Linked DNA regions of Arenibacter algicola. The protein of the gene in region 1 interacts with the protein of each later gene in a pairwise test. Links are inferred from orthologs where the notes say so. Each region holds a gene or a part of one and is shown on either strand. Other genes may lie near its edges.

The links. The genes of interacting proteins can lie anywhere in the genome.
Region 2: the proteins of sucC (region 1) and sucD interact in binary tests that used the Escherichia coli proteins (3 or more experiments, as listed by UniProt). The link is inferred for Arenibacter algicola from one-to-one orthologs.

The regions. Positions count from the first base shown.
Region 1 is NZ_JPOO01000001.1:2,007,877-2,013,189, forward strand. The notes cover bases 1,987-4,857. They hold sucC (ADP-forming succinate--CoA ligase subunit beta), read left to right. Parts: upstream 1,987-2,760; coding sequence 2,761-3,954; downstream 3,955-4,857. Other genes in these bases: U735_RS0108550 (LON peptidase substrate-binding domain-containing protein), read left to right, coding at 1,987-2,516; U735_RS0108560 (DUF1456 family protein), read right to left, coding at 4,175-4,543; U735_RS0108565 (hypothetical protein), read left to right, coding at 4,668-4,857. Outside these bases: U735_RS0108540 (thioredoxin family protein), read right to left, coding at 1-345; lysA (diaminopimelate decarboxylase), read right to left, coding at 478-1,719; more of U735_RS0108550, read left to right, coding at 1,878-1,986; more of U735_RS0108565, read left to right, coding at 4,858-5,069; U735_RS0108570 (Hsp20/alpha crystallin family protein), read left to right, coding at 5,195-5,313. UniProt on the Escherichia coli protein: Succinyl-CoA synthetase functions in the citric acid cycle (TCA), coupling the hydrolysis of succinyl-CoA to the synthesis of either ATP or GTP and thus represents the only step of substrate-level phosphorylation in the TCA.
Region 2 is NZ_JPOO01000003.1:553,639-559,849, reverse strand. Bases 1,889-4,761 are described here. They hold sucD (succinate--CoA ligase subunit alpha), read right to left. Parts: upstream 3,825-4,761; coding sequence 2,952-3,824; downstream 1,889-2,951. Other genes in these bases: U735_RS0112590 (UDP-3-O-(3-hydroxymyristoyl)glucosamine N-acyltransferase), read right to left, coding at 3,898-4,761; fabG (3-oxoacyl-[acyl-carrier-protein] reductase), read right to left, coding at 2,016-2,765. In the rest of the region: U735_RS0112605 (vWA domain-containing protein), read right to left, coding at 1-1,868; more of U735_RS0112590, read right to left, coding at 4,762-4,830; efp (elongation factor P), read right to left, coding at 4,880-5,446; lpxA (acyl-ACP--UDP-N-acetylglucosamine O-acyltransferase), read right to left, coding at 5,453-6,211. UniProt on the Escherichia coli protein: Succinyl-CoA synthetase functions in the citric acid cycle (TCA), coupling the hydrolysis of succinyl-CoA to the synthesis of either ATP or GTP and thus represents the only step of substrate-level phosphorylation in the TCA.

The DNA.
Region 1 (5,313 bases):
CATATTCATCTTTTCATCCAAGAATATGGTTGTAGGATAACTCATTTTACCCTGCATCAATGCTGCTGCAAATTCATGATATCCGTTTCTTCCCGAAGGAACAAATTTAAAGGTTTTGCCTCTGAAAACAATAGGTTCCTTACCTTCTCCATCCAACTTTACCATATAATAGTTTTTGGACATGTATTCGGCAACTTCTGCATTCTGAAAGGTATCCTTATCCATTTTTTTACACCATCCACACCAGTCGGTATAGACATCAATAAAAATTTTCTTCGGATTTTGCTCCGTTTCAGCCAATTTGGCGGCCTCATCCCAACTAAGCCATTTAACTTCCTGTGCCATGCTACCAAGGGGTAACACGGCTAAACAAAAAAGAATAGCTTTTTTGAAAAATGATTTGGAAACTAATTTCACGACCATATTTTAAGGGATTAGTCCGATGACAACATCAAAACTAACGAAATTTCGGCAATTTTATTTTGCTATTGCCTTTTCTTTAACAGTACTGAACAAGTCTTGGACATCGATCTGGTTTTTGATGAGGTCGTCAAAAGTTTCTCTTTCCCTTATAAGAATTGCTTTCCCTTTATGCCATAAAACCTCGGGCGGTCTAAATCTTGAGTTGTAATTGCTGGCCATAGTGAAACAGTACGCACCTGCATTTTTAAAGCATAGGATATCCCCTTCGGAAATCTCACTAATCCGCTTATTGCTTGCAAAAGTATCGGTCTCACAAATATAACCCACGACGGAATAATATCTTTCACGTCCTTCAGGATTGGAGATATTTTCAATACTGTGGATGGCACCATAAAACATGGGGCGAATAAGATGGTTGAATCCAGAGTCTACACTGGCAAAAACAGTTGAAGTGGTTTGTTTTACCACATTGACTTTTGCTAGGAAGAAACCGGCCTCACTGACCAAAAACTTACCTGGCTCAAAAGCCAAGGTCAATTCCCTACCATATTCCTTGCAAAAAGAGTTGAAACGTTTTCCTAATTTTTTACCCAATTCTTCAATATTGGTTTCAATATCCCCTTCTTTGTAAGGTACTTTGAATCCACTTCCGAAGTCTATAAATTCAAGATCTTGGAAATTCTTGGCTGTTTCAAAAAGAATTTCGGAGGCATAAAGGAATACATCTATATCAAGAATGTCACTTCCAGTATGCATGTGTATCCCATTTACCTTCATATTCGTAAGATTAACGATACGCAGTAAATGAGGTATTTGGTGTATGCTGATACCAAATTTGGAGTCAATATGCCCTACTGAGATTTTAGAATTTCCTCCCGCCATTACGTGCGGATTTATTCTAATACAAACAGGAATATCCGGATGCTTGCTGCCAAACTGTTCTAAAATGGATAGGTTATCAATGTTGATACGTACCCCCAATTTAGCTGCCTCTTCTATCTCCTCCAAGGACACACCGTTTGGTGTAAATATAATAGAACTTGGCTCAAAACCGGCCATGAGTCCCAATTGAACTTCTTGTATGGAAACGGTATCAAGGCCGCTGCCCAAACTGTTCATCAATTTTAAAATGGCAATATTGGAAAGAGCCTTTGTGGCGTAATTTAATTGTAATTTTTTTACGTCTTTAAATGCATTTGTCAATCTATGAAACTGGGAAATTATTTTCTCAGAATCGTATACATAGACTGGGTCACCATAAGTTTGTGCTATCTTTAATAAGTCAGTGTTTCGCATTGTTCAATATTTTGTGCAAATTTAGACTACTTATTGTTTTTGAGCAAAAATATATAGCAATAGTTGAAAAATGTAACATATTGTTATTTATATAACAATGGTTGAATGATTAGGGTTTGATTTTAGTTGAGTCCGTTGTAATTTTAAACAAAAAAAATATGTTGCTACCTATGTTTCCTTTACCGTCCGTTTTTTTTCCTGGTGAAATTGTGGCCCTTCACATTTTTGAAGAACGCTACAAACAATTGATAAGGGATGCCAGGGAAGCACCTATGAACTTTGGGGTTCCTGCTTATATTGATGGAGAAATAGCATATGGAACGGAGCTGGAGCTAAAGGAAATAATAAAGACCTATGATACTGGCGAGATGGATATTGTTTGTATTGGCCGGCGAACCTTTAAAATCAATACTTTCCAAAAAGTTATGGACGGCAAATTGTATTCGGCGGGACAGGTGGAATATTTACCATATTATGATGATAGCGTTAGGACCTTGGAAGAAAATGTCCTTGGCCTTATTATTGAACTATATGGTCTAATGGATGTGTCTATTTTGGGCCTTACGGTAGAAAATTTTGATATTTATCAATTGATACATAAGATAGGACTTTCCCTGGCTCAAGAATACAAACTCCTGAAAATGAATTATAAAAGTGAGCGTCTATTGTTTATAAAAGCTCATTTAACCAATACCATTCAAGTTTTAAAGCAGGTAAACCAATCTAAGGAAATGATCGGGATGAACGGACATTTCAAAAATTTCGATCCCATAGATTTTAGGGAATTCAAAATTTAAAATGAAAGCAAAAAGTAAGGTTTTCTGAAAATTGTTAGATTCTTTCTTTGACATATCACAGAGACTCTGCCCATGGCATATTGTTCTTATTGGGATAAAACTTAGAAGTGGTGTTTCATTTATTTTTGGCTTTAGGCGGTACAATTTACTTATACTTGGGGCCAAGTATTTTCTGTTTTATTTAATTAGGGTAAATCCGCTGTGTTTCCTATTTTTGCAACTAAACAATTAGAACCTTCAATTTATGAACCTTCACGAATATCAAGGAAAAGAGATTTTAGCGAGCTTTGGAGTACGCATTCAACGCGGTTTAGTGGCTTATAATGCCAAGGAAGCAGTAGATGCTGCCAAACAATTGACCCAGGAAACCGGTACCGGTTGGCATGTAATTAAGGCCCAGGTTCACGCAGGTGGACGAGGAAAAGGAGGTGGAGTTAAATTGGCGAAGAACTTGCGTGAGGTAGAAGATATTGCAGGATCTATAATTGGTATGAATTTAGTTACTCCGCAAACTTCTGCGGAAGGTAAAAAAGTACATAAAGTTTTGGTTGCAGAGGATGTTTATTATCCTGGGGACAGTGAAACCAGTGAATTTTATATGTCCGTTTTATTGAACAGGGCCGCTGGTAGAAATATGATCATGTATTCTACCGAAGGTGGAATGGATATAGAGGAGGTTGCAGAGAAAACACCGCACCTTATTTTTACGGAAGAAATAAACCCAGCTACTGGTTTATTGCCTTTTCAAGCAAGGAAAATAGCTTTTAACTTGGGCTTGTCCGGAACGGCTTTTAAGGAAATGACCAAGTTTGTTACCAGTTTATACAAGGCTTATGTGGAGAGCGATGCAAGTTTGTTCGAAATAAACCCTGTTCTTAAAACATCCGATGATAAGATTATGGCAGTGGACGCCAAAGTATCCATTGATGATAATGCACTATATAGAAGAAAGCAATATGCAGAAATGCGGGATTTGCTAGAGGAGAATCCAATTGAGGTAGAGGCAAGGGCTGTAGGTCTTAACTACGTCGACTTGGATGGAAATGTTGGTTGTATGGTGAATGGTGCAGGACTGGCCATGGCTACAATGGATCTTATAAAAATGGCCGGTGGTGAGCCAGCCAACTTTTTGGATGTAGGGGGAACCGCTGATGCCAAAAGGGTAGAAGAAGCCTTCAGAATTATTTTGAAGGATCCAGCTGTCAAATGTATCCTCATAAATATTTTTGGTGGTATTGTTCGTTGCGATCGTGTAGCGCAAGGGGTAGTGGATGCCTACAAAAATATGGGAGATGCCATAAAGGTGCCTATTATTGTAAGATTACAGGGTACCAATGCTGAATTGGCCAAGGAAATTATTGATAATTCTGGTTTGGCAGTACATTCCGCAGTTCAGTTTCAAGAAGCTGCTGACAAGGTGAAGGAAGTATTGGCATAATACCAAGAAAGTATAAAAATCAGAAAAGAGGGCGTCTAAAAAGTATTTCAACCCCTCCATAATTTGCGTATTTGAGAATAGTTCTCCGATACCTACCCGAATAAAAAAGAGGCTGTCTTGACTTTTTAGACAGCCTCTTTTTTGTTGAACGTATTTTACGTTGAATACCATTAGTTCTCGATAAACCAAGGTAGTCTTATCCTAGAAAAGTTCTGAGGGATCAGGATTTTTTTTTGTTTTTGTACTTTACAGGGCTAATGTCGTGATCCATTTTCTTTTTCTGTTGCTCCTTGAATCCCGGTTTTTGATGTTTTTTAAAAATAGCCTCCTTTTTTGGCTTGGGCAAAGATAATTTTGGGTCTTTGGGATTCTCCCTGGTCCCACGATAATGTATCACCAAACCATTTAAAAAATTACGTAAAATTTGATCGCCACATTCTACATAGTTTGGGTGATCTTCTTTTCTGAAAAAAGCTCCCAACTCGCTTTTGGTAATTTTAAAATCGACTAATTTTAAAATTTCTACAATTTCATCATCCCGTAATTTTAAGGCAACCCTTAATTTTTTAAGAACATCATTATTGGTCATATGATAAATTTTTTGACAAGATATTACAAAAAATAGGATGTGGGACTAGTTTGGGATTACTTTCCTGCATCCGAAGACAAGAAATCAATGCTATTTAATGTAACTTAGTGTTAAACTGTAATTTATGAGTACGTATTTGGAGAAGCTGGGCATTCTTTCCCAAATGATTTCTTTTGCAAAGACAGACAAGGAAATCAAGGATTCGGAGTATAATTTTTTGCTGGGTGTAGCCAAGCAGTTGGAGGTCGATAAGGAAACCTTCGATTCCCTTTTTCATAAGAAAGTTGGAAAGGTATTGCTTAAATCCGAAGCGGAGCGCATCCTTCAATTTCATCGCCTGGTACTGCTTATGAATGTGGACAAGGAGCAGCATCTAGTTGAAATTGAACAGCTGCATAACATAGGACTTGGATTTGGACTTCCACAGGCCGCCATAGAGCAAGTTCTTACCGTAATGCACAATTATCCTGACAAGGTAGTTCCACCTGCTGTGCTGATCAATATATTTAAAGCTTATAACAATTGATAAAAAGCGACATAATGTCCTGTTATTAGGTCGGAATAGTGACACAATGGCATTAAAATGCAATCGGTATAACATTTGCCTTTTAGATCATGAGAATTTAAAGTATAACTTAAAATATAAAAGTCATGAGTCTAGTAAAAAGAAATAATGTTATGTTTCCTTCATTAATGAATGAAATTTTAAGACCAGATTGGTTTGGTGGTATAGATAACTTCAAGGAAAGTGTACCGGCTGCCAATGTTAA
Region 2 (6,211 bases), on another replicon or contig:
TGATCCGGAAAGTAAAGTTTTCCTCCTGTATTCATTGCCAGACGATTCAGTTTTGCATAATTGCTGGAAGAGAATTGTTTTTCTGCATCAAAATCCAAGATGGAAAAGCTTCCAGACCTGCTCAGGTTCCCTTTGGTTACAGTAGCAACAAAATCATATTTTCCCGGGGGTAAATTGCTTAGGTCCGCCTCATAGTATCCGTCTTTTAACAACATTGGAACCTCTACGGAAGTATTGGTGGATTTACTCTCCACTTTAATGTTGATAGACGCATTGGAATCAAAGACAAAAGCCTCGTCAAAATAAGTAGCCTTTATTTTGGTTTCGCTGCTGTTATTGTAAATGGAACTATAATCCAATACAAATCTATTTTTGCCTTTGGAGGTCGAAAGGTAAAGGATCAGTTTTCCTAGAAAAGCATCAAAATCCTTAAATGTTTGATCGTTCCGGTAATTTTGAACCCTCCATTTCCATATATTTTCCCCAACCAATATGGCATGTTTTGCCGTGTCTTCTTCTGCAGTGGTCAATAAGGGTTGGTCCATGTCCACCCCTTTGATACGGACTTTTAACAAGGGTTCTCCAATGCCCAAAACATTCACTGGCCCCGCATCCGATACAAGGGGCGGGAAACCTTCCACGGAGAATTCTGAAATATCGAATTTCGAAAATGCGGCATTGGGGCTTGCAAAGAATTCCTGCACAGGATAACCTGTTTCAACTAGGTAGTTGTTTTGAATTCTGTTTATAAAATTCAGGTCGGTATAAGTGCCCAAAATGGTAAAGGAATTGGATTTTCGCAATTGCATTTGTTTGTACACCTTGTCAAAGGAGGCATCGGGCTGATAAAGTATATAAACGTCAACCTCCTGCAATTTGCTCAAGTCGGTGTCAGGCCTATAGATTGACACCAATCTTTGCTCGTTGCTCTCAATAGCTTTCTTTAGAGCTCCAATGTCCGGGTGCTGGACAGTGGAAATGATGGCTACATTTGTTTTTTCGTCCAATACTTCCAAGGCCAATAATTTTTCATTGTTTGCCGTATTTTTTTCATTTGGCAATGGAGGAACAATTACCTTAATATTTTTAATTCCCACCGTACTGGCTTCTATCTGCGTATTGACAATCTTGGCGTTGGAAATATTGGATAACGAAATTTTTTCCTTATAAACCAATTTGTCGTCCACAAAAACTTGTAATTCCGAAGGGACTTCTTCCTTGCCATCATAAGAAATAAATACTTCCAGGGGGAATTTGTTCTTTAAAAAGGCATATCTATTGGCATTTATTTGGCTTATTGATATATCATCATATTTGGTGGTATCGCCCAAAACTACAGGGTAAATAGGGAATTTTTTACGTTTCCCATAAAATTCATAATCTTCCCCTATGGTCTGATTACCATCGGTAAACAGTACTACCGCGGTGTTGGTGCCGGTGAATATTTCGTTTAAACCAGCCAAGGCCTTAGAAATATTGGTGCTTTTTTCTGTGAAACCAAGGCTATCGGAATTGGATAGTTCCGCTCCAAATCTGTAATTGAGTATATTGAAACTTTCGGATGATGACTCCATTTTATTCTTCAATGAAGAAAGGTCGGAAATTACTTTGGCCTTATCCTCAGACGTCATAGAAGATGAATTGTCTACCAGTAGCACCAAATTGGTCTTTTCCAGAGTGTATTCGTTCTTAGTGAATTTTGGATTTATAATAAGCAATAGGGTTCCGAATATGGCCAAAAAACGCAAAAAGGAAAGGATTATCTGGAGCTTTCCCTTCCTTTTGTTTTTATAGTAATATTGAAACAGTACGAGTGCCAATGCCACAATGGCCGCGAGCAATATAAAAAGTACTGTTTGTATTTGCATTATTTAAGGTCGTTGGAATTATTGCTGTGAACTAGATACTTGAGAACTTGGTATACAGCATTGCGCTTGTTCAGCACGGTGCCATGCAGTAACCTGGAAATAGTATTTCTACAGCTAGTTCAAGGCCTTTCTGGCCAAAAATTATACCTAGGTGAGCATTCCGCCATCCACATTTAAAACTTGTCCTGTGATATAGGCAGAGAGGTCCGAAGCTAAAAACAGACAGGCATTGGCAACATCTTCGGGTTGACCTCCTCTTTTTAATGGAATTCCATCTCTCCATCCCTGTACTACCTTGGCATCCAACTTATCTGTCATTTCTGTTTCAATAAAGCCTGGTGCAATAGCATTACATCTTATATTTCTAGAACCAAGTTCCAAGGCAATAGATTTGGTAAACCCAATCATTCCAGCTTTGGACGCGGCATAGTTTGCCTGGCCCGCATTACCTTTTACCCCTACTACGCTGCTCATATTTATTATGGAGCCTTTTCTTTGTTTGAGCATGGTTCGCTGAACGGCCTTTGTCATATTAAAAACCGATTTTAAATTTATTTCTATAACAGAATCAAAATCATCTTCGCCCATCCTCATCAAGAGATTGTCTTTGGTAATACCGGCATTGTTGATCAGAACATCTATAACACCTCCAAAATCTTCCAATACTTGCGATACCAATTTTTCTGAATCCTCAAAACTGGCCGCATTGCTTTTATATGCCTTAGCTTTTACACCATAGGCACTCAACTCTTTTTCCAAGGCCAAAGCCGGGGCTTCACTTGAACTGTATGTAAAGGCAACATTGGCGCCGTGCTTTGCAAAAACTTGCGCTATTCCGGTTCCAATTCCCCTACTTGCTCCGGTGATTATTACATTTTTTCCTTCTAGTAACTTCATCTGTCTTTAGTTTCTTAGTTGATAATCAAATATAAGTTATGTTTTAGCTGTTTTAAAATTTTTACCCTAAATGCTGGAATAAAATTTTAAGGTCCTGGTAATTCGAGGCAAAAAAAATCCCGCTTATCCTGAAAATTCCGAGTTAATCGGCACAGTATAAACGGAATTAAATATATTGAATGGGGGTTATCCCAATACTTGTTTTACTTTTAAACCAATTTCGGCTGGGGAATCAACAACGTGTATTCCACATTCCCTCATAATTCTCTTTTTGGCTTGGGCCGTATCATCACTACCACCCACAATAGCACCGGCATGCCCCATAGTTCTTCCTGCTGGAGCTGTTTCACCCGCAATAAACCCAACGATCGGTTTCTTGCTTCCACTTGCCTTATACCATTGGGCGGCATCGGCTTCCAACTGTCCACCTATTTCACCGATCATAACCACACATGTGGTTTCCGGATCATTGATCAATAACTCCACAGCTTCCTTTGTAGTTGTGCCAATTATTGGATCCCCACCAATTCCAATGGCAGTGGTAATCCCAAGACCTTGGCGTACTACCTGATCTGCGGCCTCATAGGTTAAAGTTCCTGATTTGGAAACAATTCCTACAGTTCCCTTTTTAAATACGAAGCCTGGCATAATACCTACTTTGGCTTCGCCTGGAGTAATAACTCCAGGACAGTTTGGACCTACCAATCGGCAGTCCATATGCTTAATATAATCATATACCTTCACCATATCGGCTACGGGAATACCTTCTGTAATTGTAATTATTACTTTAATTCCAGCGCTAGCAGCTTCCATAATTGCATCTGCAGCAAAAGCTGGTGGCACAAAGATGATAGTGGTATCGGCCCCAACTTTTTGAACGGCTTCTTCAACTGTATTGAATACAGGCTTTCCCAAATGCTCTTGTCCACCTTTCCCCGGTGTTACCCCACCAACCACATTGGTGCCGTATTCGATCATCTGTTCGGCATGAAAAGTACCTTCACTACCTGTAAAACCTTGAACAATAATTTTGGAATCTTTATTTACTAAAACGCTCATTATATATTTGGTTTAATTGATTCTTGCAAAAATAAAGTTTTGAAAAGGAATTCTAAACTATTATCCTGCATATTTATTTTTCTAATTTTTTAAGGATAAAAGGGATTTGCTTAACATAGGCCAGTTCTTTCAATTTTTCCCTCATCTCCTCCGCTGGGCTACCAAAATATTTTTTTCCTCCCTTGAGAGATTTTGAAACGCCGGATTGTGCACTAACCATTGCATTTTTTCCAATGGTAGCAGCACTTGTTACGCCAACCTGTCCCCATAAGGTAACTTCATCTTCGATGATTACACAGCCGGCAATACCGGTTTGGGAGGCTATTAGGCATTTCTCCCCAATTACTGTATCATGGCCTACTTGCACTTGGTTGTCCAACTTGGTGCCTTTTTTTATAGTGGTATCACCTGTAACACCTTTGTCTATAGTGCAAAGAGCACCTATGTCCACGTTGTCCTCAATAATTACCCTTCCGCCAGAGATCAATTTGTCATATCCTTCAGGTCTTTTTTTATAATAAAAGGCGTCCGACCCCAATACCGAACCCGAATGAATAGTAACATTGTTTCCTATTACACAATTGTCGTAAATGGATACGTTGGAATGAATAAGGCAGTTGTCCCCTATCACTACATTGTTCCCAATAAAGCAATTGGGTTGAACAATCGTGTCCCTACCTATCTTGGCCGAGCTGGAAATGTTGTTTTGGGCCTTTAAAAAAGGCTTAAAAAATAGAGTGAGGATGTTGAAATCCCTAAATGGATCATCGGAGATCAATAGAGCCTTTCCCTCTGGGCAGTCCACTTTTTTATTGATTAAAACAATGGAAGCTGCACAGCTTAGGGCTTTATCGTAGTATTTGGGATGATCTACAAAAACGATATCGCCATGTTCCACAACATGGATTTCGTTCATGCCCAAAACAGGAAAATCATCTTGGCCTACATATTCGGCCTTGATTATAGTCGCAATCTGATTAAGCGTATAAGGAGTTGGAAATTTCATAATAGGGTTCTTATGCCATTAAGCAGCAAAAAGCGTATTGTAAATTGTATTATTCCTTTACACGCTCCATATAAGCGCCTTTTTCCGTATCAATTTTTATTTTATCGCCCTCATTGATAAACAAAGGAACATTCACTGTTGCCCCTGTTTCAACCTTGGCGGGTTTGGTTGCATTGGTCGCCGTATTGCCCTTAACTCCAGGTTCAGCATAGGTAACCTCCAAAATAACACTTGCCGGCATATCTACAGAAAGTGGCATGCTATCCTCTGTGTTGAAAAGAATGGTTACTACTTCGCCCTCCTTTAATAAATTTGGTGCATCCAAAGAGCTTTCTTGAAGCGTAATTTGGTTGTAGTCGTCCGTATTCATAAAGTGGTAGTTCTCGCCCTCGGCGTATAAAAACTGATAAGAGCGGGTTTCTACGCGCACATCCTCAATTTTTGAACCTCCGGAAAATGTATTGTCCAATACTTTGCCGGTACTTACACTTTTTAGCTTGGTCCTTACGAAAGCCGGACCCTTTCCCGGTTTTACATGTAGAAATTCAATTATTTTGTAAATGTCGTTATTGTACCTAATGCACAATCCTTTTCTAATATCTGATGTTGATGCCATAAAATTCTAATTAGTACTGAAATAACCTTTCATGATTCCTCTTTGGGAATCCCTTATAAATTGTAAAATTTCATCCCTTTCCGGAGTAGCCTCCATTTCTGCTTCTATAATTTGAACAGCCTGGGTATTGTTATAATTTTTTTGATATAGTATTCGATAAATATTCTGAATCTCGCGGATTTTATCGGAATCGAAGTTTCTTCTTCTTAAGCCTACCGAATTGATACCCACGTAAGATAAAGGTTCCCGTGCCGCTTTAACAAAAGGAGGTACATCCTTTCTTACCAAGGAACCACCCGTTACAAAGGCGTGGCGACCAATGGATACAAATTGGTGTACGGCTACCAAGCCGGCCAATATTACATTATCCCCAATGGTTACGTGTCCGGCCAAGGTGGAATTATTGGAGAAAATGCAATTGTTGCCTACCAGACAATCATGCGCAACATGGCAATAGGCCATTATAAGACAATTATCGCCAATTACCGTTTTCATCCTATCCAATGTGCCCTTATGTATGGTAGCACATTCCCTAATAGTGGTGTTGTTGCCGATTATGACCGTGGTGTCTTCCCCTTCATACTTTAGGTCCTGGGGTGGTGCAGAAATGACGGCACCAGGAAAAATATTACAGTTTTTTCCAATTCGTGCCCCTTCCATTATGGTCACATTGGAACCTATCCAAGTGCCATCCCCAATTACTACGTTATTATGAATAGTTGTAAACGGTTCTACTACAACATTTTTGGAAATTTTAGCTCCAGG